One region of the Alistipes shahii WAL 8301 genome, then DNA from elsewhere that is predicted to be linked to it. Evidence: riboswitches for the same ligand, from Rfam matches in the RefSeq annotation. Region 1 holds a riboswitch; the other holds the start of a gene.
The links. Region 1 has a riboswitch for cobalamin ahead of NQ492_RS15460 (putative transporter). Riboswitches for the same ligand answer to the same signal wherever they lie in the genome.

Region 1 (4,372 bases):
AACGGCAGCGGCTCGAACGTCGGCTGCTGGAGATGGAACGGCAATACGGCGGACGCTCGTTCGCCTACGTCGGAACGTGCATTCACTGTCCCGAGGGGAGTTGCACGCGCCCCGAAGGCAGGCCCTGCCGCCATCCGGAACTGGTGCGGCCGTCGCTCGAAGCCTGCGGATTCGACGTGGCACGCACGGCCTCCGAACTGTTCGGAATCGAGATGAAGTGGGGCAGCGGAGGCCGCATGCCCGAGTACCTGACGCTCGTATGCGGATTTTTCCACGACGCGGAATCGGTCGTATGGAACGGATAAGGGCGGTTTTCAACCGGAACGCGGCGGCAAGGATTCGGCTCACGCGCCGCTGCGGCCGTCCGGTCGGGCGCATACGAGATCGTCGCGCTGCTGACGACCGTCGGCACCGGCAAGGAGCCTGACGCGCGGTCAGACGTTGAGCTGGTTGCCCTCGGCAAACAGGGAGTCGAGGATCAGGCGCAGTTCGGAGAGAAGCTCCTCCTCGTCCAACCCGCCGTTCAGGGAGAAGAATTTTCCCGGAGGCGTGCAGTACTGCACCGTCGAGGCGGCCTCGCAGGACTCGATGCCGCAGATGATGACCGCATCGACGTCGTCCTCGTGGCGCAGCATGGCGTTGTAGAACGCCAGCAGGTAGCGCGGAGTGCTTATCGGCGGAACGAGCACCATCGTTCCCGAGGCGTCGAACTTGTCGGGTGAGTTGATCAGCTTCAGGCCGTACTGGCCTGCGATCCGGCCGGCGGTCTTCGCCGGAACTCCATACAGCACGATATTCATAAGCGTTCGTCTTTGGAAAAAGGCGCGGCCGGCTTGCTGATCGCGTCCGACCCCGTTATGGCGGCAACGTGTCCGTTTCCTTGCCGCTCCTTTTCCGGTTTAACCGAATATCAGTATCAAAAGCTGTGCCGCCAGCACCCGCAGAAACATCGACAGCGGGTAGACCGTCGCGTAACCGACCGACGGAGCGTCGGACGAGGTCTGTTCGGCCGAATAGGCCAGCGCAGGCGGGTTGGTCGAGGCCCCCGAAAGAACGCCGATCAGCGTATAATAGTTGAGTTTGTAGTAGAAGCGTCCGAAAATGCCCGCCAGCAGGAGCGGCACGACGGTGATCACGGCTCCGTAGGCGATCCAGACATATCCGCCCGCCGCGAGCGTCGGCACGAACTCCTCGCCCGCGCCCAATCCCACGCCCGCCAGGAAGAGCGAGATGCCCACCTCGCGCAGCATCAGGTTGGCCGACATCGTCGTATAGGTGACCAGTTTGTAGTGCGGCCCGTAGCGGCCGATCAGGATGGCCACGATCAGCGGACCTCCGGCAAGACCCAGTTTCACGGGCTGCGGGATGCCCGGAATCCAGAACGAAATGCTGCCCAGCAGAACGCCCAGCGCGATGCCGGTGAAAATGGGGATCAGGTTGGGGTGGTTGAGCCGCTTGAGCGAGTTGCCGAAAAGCCGCTCGGCATGGGCCACCGACAATTCGGGCCCCACGACCGTCACCCGGTCGCCGATCTGCAATTGCAGGTTTCCGGAGGCCACCAGGTCGATGCCCGAACGGTTGATGCGCGTGATCGTGACGCCGCACGTGGAACGGACCCGCAGTTCGGAGAGGGTCTTGCCGTTCAGCTCGGGCTTGGTGATCAGGATGCGCCGCGAAATCATCGCCTTGTCATGGACCATCGGCTCGGCGTCGACCTCCCGCCCGAGCAGGGCCACCAGCGCCTCGACGTCCCGGGGCGCGGCGATCAGCAGGATGCGGTCGCCGCAATGAAGCGCCGTCGAAGCGTCGGCCAGTTCGGGGCTTCCGCCGCCGCGGCTGATGCGCGAAATGACGAAATCCCGCAGCGCAAGGTCCCGGATCTCGGCGACGGTCTTGCCGTTGACGGCGGCATTGACGATCTCGACGGAAAGACGCCGGGTCGTCAGGTCTTTCTGCGCGTCCGAATCCTGCCCGGCGGCGGCCTCTTCGCGTTTCACGTCGATGCGCAGCAGGTAGCGAAGCCCGATCAGCGTGAGGATGGCTCCCACGACGCCCAGCGGGTAGGCCACGGCGTAACCCGTGGCGATGTCCGGGGCATCGGCTCCGGCGTGCATGTCGCTGAAAGCCTGCTGTGCGGCGCCCAGTCCGGGCGTGTTGGTCACGGCGCCCGACATCACGCCGACCATCGTCGTCATGGACAAGCCCGTGATGTAATAGAGCGCCACCGTCGTGGCGACACCCAGCGCCACCACCAGCACCGCCAGTTTGTTGAGCGTGACGCCGCCCTTGCGGAACGAGGAGAAAAATCCGGGCCCGACCTGCAAGCCGATCGAATAGACGAAAAGAATCAGTCCGAACTCCTTGAGAAAGTGCATCAGGTGTTCGTCGACGTTCATGCCGAAATAGCTGAAGGCGATGCCGACGAACAGAATGCCCGTCACGCCCAGCGACACGCCGGCGACCTTGAGTTTGCCCAGCATGACACCCAACGCCACGACCAGCGCCAGAATCAGCACCGAGTGGGCCACACCTCCGCCCCAAAGCGACTCGGAGCCAAATAACAATCGTTCGATTAATTCCATATCCAATCCTCATCCGGTCGGCTTCCGTCCGGGAAAAATCCCGCCTGCCGAAAGGCGCAGCACCCGGCGGCAAAGTCCGACATAAAACAATAAGCATTACATAACCCGATGTCAAATACCCATCCCCCGGGGCTTCCTGACGTCGAATCGGCCTGGCAGGTCTTCTGACTTGCTCCTGTTCCGAAGCCTTCCCGGTCCTTGCGGACCAGTGGCGAGATGTTCGGAGCCTTCACGGAGTTTCACAGCAGCGGGACTGTCCGGGATTTGCACCCGATTCCCTTTTCACCCTTCTTCCACGCCCGGGAAGGAGAGCACCAAACCTGCGGCAAAGATAACGCTTCTTTCCGAGAAACCGCCCGAAATCGCGGATTATTTTCACCAACCGCAGCCAGAAAGCGCCGGAAAGGATCCCATTCCGGCTTGCGCTTCCACCCGCAAAAACATCCCCAATATTACTTTAATGTACCAAATCCGAATTCAGTCGTTTCTACACATCTATTTTCCCTTTTGCTCTTGCCGCATTTTTGTTAACTTTGCAGCAATTATCTTCAGCCATTAATTTATGGGAAACGCATTGCATCCAAATGAACGAACTTTGATTTACATGCTGCGAAAAATATCGGTCGCATTGGGCAAAACCATCGTCTCGCTCATACTGATCGCCTTGCTGGCAATCTTTGTGACAAGCGTAAGCCCCGTATATGATTTCAGTGAGGCTAAACCCTTCAGCGGCCCCGACATTTTTAACCCATACCGGGGGGGGAATCCGACATATGCTGGAAACGAGCCAATTTTCATACGCATACGCGCGTAAAGGGCATCCTGAACGAGTGCGAATATTGGCCGGCCGAAACCGATGAAGCCTACCGGAAATTCGGATATGACATCGTAACATTCTCGAATCACAATGAATTGACCCTACATCCATACGATTCCCTGTTGCAGGTCAATGTCTACGAACACGGTATCAACCTATTCAAATACCATAAGCTGGTATTCGGTTGCGACGAAGTCAACCGCTTCGATCATTTGATCCCGCTTTTCGCTTCCCAAAAACAATTCCAGTTAGACCTGCTCGGAAAGGAGTCCGATTTCATCCAGATGAATCACCCCTTGAGAACGACGGGCACGTCGAAAAGCCTCATGCAGAAACTCGGCGGTTACAGGATCATGGAACTCGACAGCGGAAAGAGCACCGAAAACGAGTACTGGGACTGGGCGTTGAGCGCCGGGCATTACAGTTTCGGACTGGCCAACGACGACCTGCACTATCCTGATAAGTCCAGTCGTATCGCCGTAAGGTGCAATTTCCTGCATTGTCCGTCGGCGAGGTATGAAGACATAAAGGAAACGCTTCTCGGAGGGTGCTATTATGCGATGCGCATTCCCGACTACGGACATGGGGACTGGGAGGTGAAATACGCCAGAAACAGGAATCTGCCGTCGGTCGAGAAGATCGGACTCGACGGCGAAACGATCTACATCGCCTTGTCGCGCCAGGCGGACAGTATCAAGGTGACGGGGCAGGATCACACCACTCTGTCGCTGGCCCGGAACTCGTCCGCGGCCAGCTATACCATGAGGGACAATGACCCCTACGCACGTATTACGGCCTACTTTCCCGACGGAGAGGTGATCTACACCAATCCGTTCGCACGATACGACGCTTCCGTGGCACAAACTCCCTATATGGCTCCGGCGCATACGGTAAACATCCCGTTGACGATTCTTTTCAACTTTACGCTTCTTGTCCTATGCGCGGGAGTGATCCTTACATTTTATAAAACAGT
Region 2 (4,372 bases), 1.7 Mb from region 1:
GAGCGGCTCTCGCGTTCGTTGCGCATGCAGCGGGCCATCAGCGGCGACTGCGTGGCGTGGAAGCCCGAGATGGCGCCGCAGGCAATGGTCGTGAAGAGCATCGGGACGATCGGGAAGGCCTTCGCATCGGCGATGCAGTTTTCGAAGGAGGTGAATTCCGGAATGGTGTATTCGCCGCCGAAAAGCAGCACGACGAGGATGCCGACGGCCATGAACAGCAGCGCGAAGCCGAAGACCGGGTAGATGCGGCCGATGATCTTGTCGACGGGCAGCAGCGTGGCGGCGATGTAGTAGACGAGAATCACGCCCAGCACGATCAGCAGCAGCCACGAGAATCCGCCGAAAGCGATGCCTTCAAGCGACGGGACGTCGAGGCGGGCCGCGACGAGCGATGCGGGCTGCGAGAGGAACACCGCACCGACGAGGATCATCAGCCCGGCGGAAAAGAGCCGCATGACGATCTTCATGCCGCCGCCGAGGTAGACCCCGGCCGTCTCGGGAAGACTCGCGCCGTCGTGGCGCAGCGAGATGACCCCGGCGATGAAGTCATGCGCCGCACCCATGAAGATGCCGCCGAAGGTGATCCACAGAAACGCCACCGGCCCGTAGGCCGCACCGAGCACGGCGCCGAAAATCGGGCCGAGCCCCGCAATGTTGAGCAGTTGGATCAGGAAAATGCGCCACCTCGGCAGGGGCACGTAATCCACGCCGTCGTAAAGGCGGCTGCAGGGCGTCCGGGCCGCCGGGTCGATGCCGACGAGCCGTTCCAGATAGCGTCCATACGTGAAATATGCGGTCACCAGCAACGCCAGGCACACCAGAAAAGTAATCATCGTAAAACAGTTTCGGGTCAGTTTTAGCGCGAATATAGCAAGAAAAGCGAGAATTTTCGCAAAATTGTTGCGAGAAAAAAATATTTTTCAGATATTTGCAGTCCCAAAGGGAACCTCGGTGTTCCCGAAAGGCTGAATTAGCTCAGCGGTAGAGCACTTCACTCGTAATGAAGGGGTCCCGAGTTCAAATCTCGGATTCAGCTCCAGGAGGCGTGAGAGAGAAGGAACGGATTACGTCGTCCACTGCAAAAAGTCTTATGTGTCAACGACATGTAAGACTTTTTCGTTTTCAGGCGTCAGGAGAGAGCAACTGCGCGCAGGCGTCCGCCTCCCGGCCGGCGCAGCTGTTCCGTCCCCGGAAACGACCGGAAATGAACCCCGGGCGGCGGGACCTTCGGCAGGCCGCCGGCATAAAATTCGACCGGCGCGTCTTCTTTTTCATCTTTTTTCCATACCTTTGCTGCGCAACGGTTCGCCGAACGAGGCCCCCGGCCCCGGGCGATTAAAAGGGAATGCCGTGAAAATCGGCAACAGTTCCCTCTGCTGTAAGTTCCTGCCGCCGAAGCGGCACATCAGACCCCGACAATCTCTTGCCACTGGTTTTCACGCGACCGGGAAGGCGTCGGGACCGGAACGAGTCAGAAGACCTGCCGCTGCAATGGTTTTACAATCCAGGGGGAAATGGATCGTGATCGGCAGGAAAAACGGTTTCCGGCATATCCCCGAATGTAAAATCAGGCTACTGCGAAATTCCGGCCGGACGCATGCCGTGCGCACGGCACGAATGCGGATCTCCGGAACATCCGCAAAGATTGGTTGAACGATTTAAACGAAGAGGATATGAGCTGTTTTTTCAGTCATGCCGGACGGACGGCGATACCGGCGCTGCTCTCGGTAGCGCTGGCGGCCGCAGCCTGCAACAAGGACGGAGAGATTACGCTGCCGGACAGCAAACCCCGAATCACCCTCGACAGCGAGACAGGCGTCTACGCGGCCAAGATCGGCCGCGCGGTGACGATCACGCCGACCGTGGAAAACGAGGGAGAGGCCGCTTACAGCTGGACGATCGACGACGAGGTCGTTTCTACGGCGCGCGTGTTCGAATACGTATTCAACGAGGAAGGCCGCGTCTATGTGACCCTGCGGGTCGAAAACCGGGCGGGATACGACGAGAAGGAGGCGCGCATCGACGTGAACCGGCTCGCTCCCCCCGTCATCTCGCTCATCGTGCCGCAGACGGGGCTATACGTGCTCACGGGACGGGAATACACGTTCGCACCGGAGGTGCAGAACGGCGAAAACGCCCGTTACGAATGGTATCTGGACGACTCGTCCGTACCGGTCTCCACCGAAAAGGACTACATCTTCATGCGCACCCAACCGGGAGACTGCTCCCTGCGGCTGACGGTGACCAACGAGGACGGCACGGCCGAGAAAACGGTTGCCGTACACGTCGTGGACGTCATTCCGGTCCGCATCGCGTTCATCCCCTCCTCCTACCTGGCCGACCCGCTGGTGCGGAGCGTATCGCTCGGGCGGACGCTGTTCCTGCGGCCGCAGGTGAGCGACGCCGTCGGGCCGGAATATGCATGGTACGTGAACGGCTCTTTGCAGGAGGACGCAACCCAACGCATGTTCGCCTTCACGCCGGAGAAGGAGGGCGAATACGAAGTCACCTTCCGGGTGACGGACACGGACGAAAGCCCGGCCGCACCCCTCTCGCGCCACATCACGCGCGCATCGTCGAAGCGAATCACCGAAAAAACGCTCCGGGTGACCTGCTACGAACGCGAATCGGAGCGCGTCATCACGACGACGGGACAGCCCGCGTCGAACCGGGTGCTCGAATTCCTGCCCGCGCCCGGACAGTTCGTCAACGAAACGGGCATGGCCGGATACACCGGCCAGAAGAGCTTCGAGGAGGCCCGTCTCTACGCCGAGAACCGGCTGAAAAAGGGTGAGTTCGTCTCGCTCGGCAACTTCGGCGGCTACGTGATCCTCGCCTTCGACCACAGCGTGGAGAACAAGGGCGGATACGACTTTTCGATCCCCGGCAACCAGTTCGAAGGGAGCAACGAACCGGGCGTCGTGTGGGTGATGCAGGATGTCAACGGCAACGGCAAGCCCGACGACGAATGGTACGAACTCCGGGGCAGCGAAACGGGCGGCGAATGGACCGTCCAGGAGTATGCGGTGACCTATTACAGACCCGCCGGGCCTCGCCAGGGGGTGAAATGGACCGACAATCTGGGCCGGAGCGGGCAGGTAGCCTATCTGGGACAGTTCCATGCGCAGGACTACTACTATCCCCTGTGGCTCGAAGAGGAGTCCCATACCTATTACGGCACGGGCCTGCGGCAGAACACCACGCAGACCCCAGGCGGAGACTGGTCGAACAACTCGTTCGAATGGGGGTACGTCGACAACGCGGGCAGCGACAATCTGGAATCTTCGTCCAAAACCGGCAAGACCTGGTTCAAGATCAGCAACGCCATGACGCCCGACGGACAGCCCGCCGGATTGCGCTACATTGATTTCATCAAGGTGCAGAGCGCCATCAACGGCAGCGCCGGAGGACTGGGCGAACTCTCGACCGAAGTCGCCGGAATGGCCGTCGACGAGAACCTCAACCGATAACCCCATTCCCGACCGCAACGCATGAAACGATTCTTACGACAGATTCTGCCCGCGGCTTTATGCCTCTCCGCCCTCGGCGGCTGCATGAAGTGGGACTACGGCCGCACGGAGGATTTCTCGGCGACGGAACGGGGGCTGTTCATCGTCAACGAGGGCATGTTCCAGTACGGAAACGCCACGCTGTCGTATTACGACCCGGAAACGAAAACCGTCGAAAACGAAGTTTTCCACCGGGCCAACGCCTTCAAGCTGGGCGACGTGGCGCAGTCGATGACCCTGCACAACGGCGTGGGATGGATCGCGGTGAACAATTCGCATGTCGTTTTCGCCGTCGACCCCGACACCTTCCGCGAGGTGGGACGCATCACCAACCTCACCTCGCCGCGGTACATCCATTTCGTTTCGGACGAAAAGGCCTACGTCACGCAGATCTGGGACAACCGCATCTTCATCGTCAACCCCAAACGCTACGAAATCACGGGATATATCGAGTGCCCGGACATGACGGCAGAATCCGGCTCCACGGAGCAGATGGTGCAGTACGGCAAATACGTCTTCGTGAACTGCTGGTCCTACCAGAACCGTATCCTCAAAATCGACACCGAGACCGACCGGGTCGTCGGTCAGCTGACCGTCGGCATCCAGCCCGCGTCGCTGGCGATGGACCGGAACAACAAGCTGTGGACCGTCACCGACGGCGGCTACGAGGGCAGCCCCTACGGATATGAAGCCCCGTCGCTGTACCGCATCGACGCCGAAACGTTCTCCGTGGAGAAGCAGTTCCGGTTCCGGAAGGGGGACTCCCCGTCGGAGATGCAGCTCAACGGCACGCGCGACACGCTCTACTGGATCGACCGGGACGTCTGGCGCATGCCCGTCGCCGGGGAGCAGCTTCCGGTGCG

Region 2: it holds a riboswitch for cobalamin, as region 1 does, so the genes downstream of both, NQ492_RS08320 (PKD-like domain-containing protein) here and NQ492_RS15460 (putative transporter) in region 1, are expected to answer to the same signal.

The regions. Positions count from the first base shown of each region.
Region 1 is NZ_CP102253.1:3,648,819-3,653,190, forward strand. Features, by position in the region: gene NQ492_RS15450 (DUF2284 domain-containing protein) at 1-305, shown strand, start outside; gene NQ492_RS15455 (hypothetical protein) at 435-800, opposite strand; gene NQ492_RS15460 (putative transporter) at 900-2,582, opposite strand; cobalamin riboswitch at 2,720-2,916, opposite strand; gene NQ492_RS15465 (hypothetical protein) at 3,495-4,372, shown strand, end outside.
Region 2 is NZ_CP102253.1:1,929,815-1,934,186, reverse strand. Features, by position in the region: gene NQ492_RS08330 (carbon starvation CstA family protein) at 1-833, opposite strand, end outside; tRNA gene NQ492_RS08325 (tRNA-Thr) at 965-1,039, shown strand; cobalamin riboswitch at 1,285-1,502, shown strand; gene NQ492_RS08320 (PKD-like domain-containing protein) at 1,674-3,470, shown strand; gene NQ492_RS08315 (glutaminyl-peptide cyclotransferase) at 3,492-4,372, shown strand, end outside.